Regions from separate parts of the Tatumella ptyseos genome, predicted to be linked through region 3. Evidence: predicted binding sites of a transcription regulator. Region 3 holds the regulator's gene; each other region holds the start of a gene.
The links. The regulator PhoB, encoded in region 3, activates phosphate uptake and scavenging genes when phosphate is short. The targets are predictions, from matches to a motif close to CTGTCATAAAACTGNCNNAT.
Positions count from the first base shown of each region.

Region 1: ugpB (sn-glycerol-3-phosphate ABC transporter substrate-binding protein UgpB) is a predicted target of PhoB. The motif match lies at 1,061-1,080, and genes of this name have one in related genera.
Region 2: pstS (phosphate ABC transporter substrate-binding protein PstS) is a predicted target of PhoB. The motif match lies at 886-905, and genes of this name have one in related genera.

Region 1 is NZ_CP130649.1:25,404-27,679, forward strand. Features, by position in the region: gene rpoH (RNA polymerase sigma factor RpoH) at 139-996, shown strand; gene ugpB (sn-glycerol-3-phosphate ABC transporter substrate-binding protein UgpB) at 1,164-2,276, shown strand, end outside.
Region 2 is NZ_CP130649.1:3,196,393-3,198,668, reverse strand. Features, by position in the region: gene pstS (phosphate ABC transporter substrate-binding protein PstS) at 1-811, opposite strand, end outside; gene cpxP (cell-envelope stress modulator CpxP) at 1,121-1,585, opposite strand; gene cpxR (envelope stress response regulator transcription factor CpxR) at 1,737-2,276, shown strand, end outside.
Region 3 is NZ_CP130649.1:894,027-896,302, forward strand. Features, by position in the region: gene sbcD (exonuclease subunit SbcD) at 1-632, opposite strand, end outside; gene phoB (phosphate regulon transcriptional regulator PhoB) at 820-1,509, shown strand; gene phoR (phosphate regulon sensor histidine kinase PhoR) at 1,521-2,276, shown strand, end outside.

The DNA of each region.
Region 1 (2,276 bases), 870 kb from region 3:
CACATAAAAAAATGAACCTGTGGATAAGTTTGTGTTCTAACCTTATAGCACCAGTTGTTTAGGGTGACGCAATCAATACTAGCGTTAGGTTATTAGTCTGTTTAAGGATGAACAGCATAATTAATTGAGAGGGTTTGAATGACCAACGAAATGCAAGCTTTAGCTATTGCTCCTTTAGGTAATCTCGATGCTTACGTCCGAGCTGCCAACGGCTGTCCGATGCTGTCGGCCGAAGAGGAAAAAGCATTAGCAGAACGGCTGCATTACCAGTCTGATCTGGATGCAGCGAAAAAGCTGATCCTGTCACATCTGCGGTTTGTGGTTCACATTGCTCGTAACTATTCTGGTTACGGTCTGCCTCAAGCTGACCTTATCCAAGAAGGTAATATCGGTCTAATGAAGGCAGTACGTCGCTTCAATCCAGAAGTTGGCGTAAGGTTGGTGTCCTTCGCCGTGCACTGGATTAAAGCGGAAATCCACGAGTACGTGTTACGTAACTGGCGTATTGTTAAAGTGGCGACCACCAAAGCACAACGTAAGTTATTCTTTAATCTGCGTAAAACCAAACAACGTCTCGGTTGGTTTAACCAAGATGAAGTTGAAATGGTCGCACGTGAGTTAGGGGTAAGCAGTAAAGATGTGCGTGAGATGGAATCTCGGATGGCGGCCCAAGATATGACCTTCGACCTCACTTCTGACGATGATAATGCAGAAGGTAAGTCGCAAGCGCCAGTGTTATATCTTCAAGATAAAACCTCAGACTTTGCCGATGGTATTGAGGAAGATAACTGGGATTCGCACGCAGCAGATAAGCTCAGTGATGCGATGATGACGCTTGATGAGCGGAGTCAAAACATCATCCGTGCTCGCTGGTTGGACGACGACAATAAGATCACCCTACAAGAGTTAGCTGATCAGTACGGGGTGTCGGCAGAGCGTGTTCGCCAACTTGAAAAAAATGCCATGAAAAAGCTACGTGTTGCTATCGAAGCGTAGTGATATAACCTTATGATTAAAGGAGATGCTCAGTCATCTCCTTTTTTATGCGTTAAAAACTTTACTGTCATAAAACTGCCTTTAATCTGTCCTTTTTCTGTCACGCTCCACTGTCATGGTTATGACCAATATTTGTCATCGTTTATTGCATCTATTGGGATATCACTATGTTACCAACGACTATACGCCATTCTCTTTTTGCGCTGTGTTTCGCCACTTTTATCCCTTGCGCGAATGCCTCGGTAGACATTCCCTTCTGGCACTCGATGGAAGGAGAACTAGGGGCTGAGGTCGATAGCCTTGCGCAGCGATTTAACCAAACACACAGCCAGTACCACATTTCGCCAGTCTATAAAGGTGACTATTCACAAAGCTTGGCATCGGGCATAGCTGCTATTCGTGCCGGCCATGCGCCTGCCTTATTGCAAGTGTATGAAGTGGGTACCGCCACCATGATGGCTTCCCATGCTATCGTTCCTGTTTGGCAATTATTCCAACAAACCAAAGTCGTGTTAGATGAACAGCAATTTGTCCCCTCAATAGTCAGTTATTACTCTGACGCCAAAACAGGCCATATGGTTGCAGCGCCCTTCAATAGCTCGACCCCTATTTTATATTTCAACAAAGAGGCTTTTAAGCGTGCCGGACTCGATCCCAATAAAGCTCCTTCGACATGGCAAGAGCTTGAGGCTGATGCCATAGCATTAAAGAAAGCTGGACAAGCATGCAGCTACAGCAGTGGGTGGCAAGGCTGGATCCAGTTGGAAGAATTCAGTGCATGGAATGGGTTACCGGTTGCCACCGCGAATAATGGCTTCGATAGTACGGATGCGCGACTGCTCTTCAATGGACCTTTACAAGTGCATCATATCGAACAATTGGCCCGTATGAAGAAGGCTGGAACTTTTAGTTATCTCGGAAGAACGGATGAGCCGACGAAAGCATTTTATTCAGGAGACTGTGCCATGATCACGGCCTCTTCTGGCTCATTGGCTGATATTAAACATGCCGCGAAATTTGATTATGGTGTTGCGCCGATGCCTTACCAACAAGGAACGCCTCATGCCCCCCAAAACGCCATCATCGGCGGCGCGAGCTTATGGGTGACGAAAGGCCAAACCCCAGAGGTTTATCAAGGGGTAGCAGAATTTCTTAAGTTTTTGACCCAGCCCGATATCGCCGCAGAGTGGCACCAAAAAACCGGCTATTTACCGGTTACGACAGCGGCTTATCAACTTTCTCAACAGCAAGGGTTTTATCGCCAAAATCCAGCAGCAGAA
Region 2 (2,276 bases), 910 kb from region 3:
CGGCTTGATAAGTCAGGTCTTGTGCAAAACTCTGCTGCCAATTTGCTCCTTTCGCCGCATCGCTAAATGATTGCTCATTAGGCGCAATAGCTTTGCCTGCGGCATCGACCAATTTGGTAAAGGTTAGATTATTTTGCTTGGCGTAGGCGTATTCGACATAACCAATGGAGCCTGGTAGACGCTGAACAAAGGCTGCCACACCATCATTACCTTTACCGCCCAGACCAACTGGCCAATTAACGGTATTACCTTTACCAATTTTAGTATTCCACTCTTGATTCACTTTCGCTAAATAACTCGTGAATACAAAAGAGGTTCCCGATCCATCAGCTCGACGAACAACATTAATATTTGTCGCAGGTAATTTCAGTCCTGGATTTAGCGCGGCAATTTCAGGATCGTTCCAACGCGTGATTTTACCTAAATAAATATCTCCGGTTGTTTTACCATCTAGAATTAACTGGCCAGGTTTAATCCCAGGTAAGTTAACGGCAAGGACTACGCCACCAATTACTGTAGGAAATTGGAAAAGTCCATTTTTCTCTAAATCGGCTGCACTCATTGGGGCATCAGAAGCGCCAAAATCGACGGTTTTAGCGATAATCTGTTTAACGCCTCCAGACGAGCCGATTCCTTGATAGTTCACTTTACTGCCGTTGGCTTTGTAATAATCTGCAGCCCAACGAGAGTAGACCGGTGCAGGGAAAGTACCACCAGCGCCAGTGAGATCAGTTGCGGCAAATGCCGAAACGGTAGTCAATGCTAAGGTAACTGCTGTGAGGTGAGTCGCCATCTTACGCTTGAATTTCATACTCTCTCCAAAAGACCGATTCAATTACAACCTAAGGGGTGTTGCCGTTAAATTAGGTCAATTGAATGACACGAAGATGTCATTTTTATGACAGAAATATGACAGCCACATTCGAGTGAGAATTTTTGGCTGGAATTACTCTTAAGAGGTCGCCAATAAGTTTATAGAAAGGATGGTCAAAGAGACAGTTGGTGATGCAAATGATAAAAAAAACCCCTCATTACTGAGGGGGAAGACAGGGATGGTGTCTATGGCAAGGAAAAAGGTATGACATACTACTGGTACTACCATACAGCCAACACAATGTGTTCACTGTAATTCATTGATATCGCATAATTGATCAATGCGATATTCGTAATTCTGCTGTACTTGCTTTTTTTGGTCTGGCGTCAACAGTCCGTAAATTTGATTACGTACGTGAGCCATCTCGACTTGAAACTTAACTTGCTGGTCCGCTATTTTTTGCGCTTGGTTACGAACAGCTGTTTCATCAAAATTTTGGGATAGAGTCAACTGCTGCATCGCTTTCAAATCACCAATCTCAGTAGTTGAATGTCGAAAACGGAATTGATCAGTTAAATCGCGCATTCGTTGCCGTTGTGATTCACTCAGTTCAATACCATCGAACATATGTGATTGAATGCGTTGCGTCAGGCTATCATTCATTGTGCAAGGTTGGTGTATCTTATCTTTAAGAGGTGTTTCGACCTCTTGAGCGAACCCTGTAGAGACAATAAATAAAGAGGATATCGCGATAGCACAAAGATGACGCATTTCACTGTTCCTCATAGCAGTTGTCGTTTGAAGCATTGGGGGGTAGTCTAAGCGAGTTGCTGCAAACATCCGTCAGGGGGTGTAAAACTAAGTAAAGTGATAAACACGTTGCCATGGAACAAGGTATTTTTGCTGCCGAAGAGGAGAGATCATGAATAAAATTTTACTCGTTGATGATGACCGTGAACTAACGTCACTGTTAAAAGAATTACTAGAAATGGAAGGCTTTGATGTCACCGTCGCGGGTGATGGTGAGCAAGCGTTATCCTTGATGGACAGCAGCATCGATCTATTACTTTTAGATGTTATGATGCCGAAAAAAAATGGGCTCGATACATTAAAAGAATTACGCCAACAACATCAAACGCCTGTCATCATGCTTACCGCTAGAGGAAGTGAGCTGGATCGTGTTCTCGGCTTAGAACTGGGTGCCGACGATTACCTGCCAAAACCCTTTAACGATCGTGAGCTCGTTGCGCGAATCCGCGCCATACTTCGTCGTTCAAATTGGAGTGAGCAGCAACAAGTACAAGAAAGTAACTCCCCTACGTTGAAAGTGGATGAATTACGTCTGAATCCAGGCCGACAAGAAGCAAGTTTTGATAATGAGTCACTCGAGCTCACAGGGACTGAGTTCACCCTACTCTATTTATTAGCACAGCATTTAGGCCAAGTCGTCTCTCGTGAACAC
Region 3 (2,276 bases):
AAAGAACCAATGTAGATATCGCGAACAGAATCGCTCTTCGTCACGCCGAGTGCAGTAAGGTGCCCGGTTGCAATGATAGGTAGGCTTTCAAGCTGATGCTGCGCCGAGTAATCACAGGCTTGCTGGAAAATATCATGATAATAGCGCGTGATAGCTTGTAACAGGTCTTGTTGTTTCTCTTTGCCTGAAAGTCCGGCTTGGCTCAGTTGAATATCACGCGGGCGTAAATAAGGAATGGCACAGAGAATTGCCGCAATATTCCCGTTTCTCTCTTTCAAAGGAAAGAGAGGTGAGCCACCTTGCTCATCCGGACCCGTAATAATATGGGTATTAAGGCAGGCAACGAGTTCTCTTGATTCATTGAGCGTAGCGACTGAATCATGGTTACCTGCTAAAAGATAGAGCTGACAGCCGGTTTCTTGCAGGGACACAATAAATTGGTTTAAGAGTTCTCGGGCATAACTTGCTGGGGTGGCTGTATCAAAAATATCACCCGCCACTATGATGGCATCAACCTCTTGGTCGATGACTAACCTCTTCAGCCAGTGAAAAAAAGCCTGATGTTCTGCTGCACGACTTCGAGCATAAAAGAACTGGCCCAAATGCCAATCTGAGGTATGAACTATTTTCATCAGGCTTCGCTTTTTAAGGTTTAAAGGCAGGAGTATAGCCTTTACAGATAAGGCAAAAAAACACCTCAGGACAAACTTGCAATCATTAAGGGAAGATGATTAGTTACTATCGTTATTCATAAAACTGTAATAAAACTGACAGATAATGGCGAGCATATCTAAGTAAGTGGTTAATTTTGGAGATAAAATGGCCAAGCGGATCTTAGTAGTAGAAGATGAAGCCCCCATTCGCGAAATGATTTGTTTTGTACTTGAACAGAATGGTTATGAGGTAATCGAAGCAGAAGACTATGATCGTGCTCTCCGACAATTAATAGAGCCTTGGCCAGATTTAATCTTGCTGGATTGGATGTTACCAGGTGGCAGTGGTATTAATTATATTCGGCATCTAAAGAAAGAAGCCTTAACCCGAGATATCCCCGTGCTCATGCTGACGGCGAAAGGGGAGGAAGAAGATCGCGTTCGTGGACTTGATGCCGGAGCCGATGATTACATGCTTAAGCCTTTTTCCCCAAAAGAGTTGATCGCACGAATCAAAGCGATTATTCGCCGGACCTCACCCATGCCTGAAGATGAGGTTATTGATATTCAAGGACTGGTTTTAGACCCGAGTTCACATCGCGTGATGGTAGGTGAAATGCCAGTTGATATGGGGCCGACAGAATACCGCCTGTTACACTTCTTTATGTCCCATCCCGAAAAAGTCTATACCCGCGAACATCTATTGAATCAGGTCTGGGGGACAAACGTCTATGTGGAAGATCGAACCGTAGATGTTCATATACGACGCTTACGTAAAGCGCTGGAAGCTTCAGGTTATGAAAAAATGATCCAAACGGTACGCGGCGCAGGTTATCGTTTTTCGATACGCTATTAAAGGATGATGCGGTGCTTGATAAATTATCACTCAAAACACTTTTGCTTGAGCTATGTCTTGTTCTTATTGTAGCCTCGGTCATCGGATTTTTTTTTCATCAACCCGCCATTGCAATAATCATTGGGCTTTTGGGGCTTCTCGGGTGGCATTTTAAGCAACTTCTACGTCTCTCGCATTGGCTTTGGATGGATCGAAGTATGACTCCACCATCGGGGCGTGGCAGTTGGGAACCGCTCTTCTATGGTCTCCTCTTGATGCAACAGCGCAACAAGCGCCGGCGCAGTGAATTACGTTCCTTAATTCAGCGGTTTCGAAGCGGAGCCGAATCACTTCCTGATGCCCTAGTCTTGGTCACGGAAGAGGGGAATATTTTTTGGTGCAACGGCTTAGCACAACACTTACTTGGATTACGCTGGCCCGAAGATAATGGTCAAAATATTCAAAACCTCTTACGTTATCCTGAATTCACGCGCTATTTGCAGCAACGGCAATTTACACATCCCTTAGTACAAAGCTTGAATAATGGTCAACAGGTAGAGTTCAGAGTGATGCCTTATAGCGATCAACAATGGTTGATTGTTGGCAGGGACGTGAGTCAAATTCATCAACTCGAAAATATGCGTCGAAATTTTTTTGCCAATGTCAGTCATGAGTTACGAACCCCACTCACTGTACTCCAAGGCTATCTGGAGATGCTTGAAGGGGGGGCAATGCCGCCGGCAAGCCAGCAAAAGGCACTTGCCTCGATGCAAGCGCAAACGCATCGT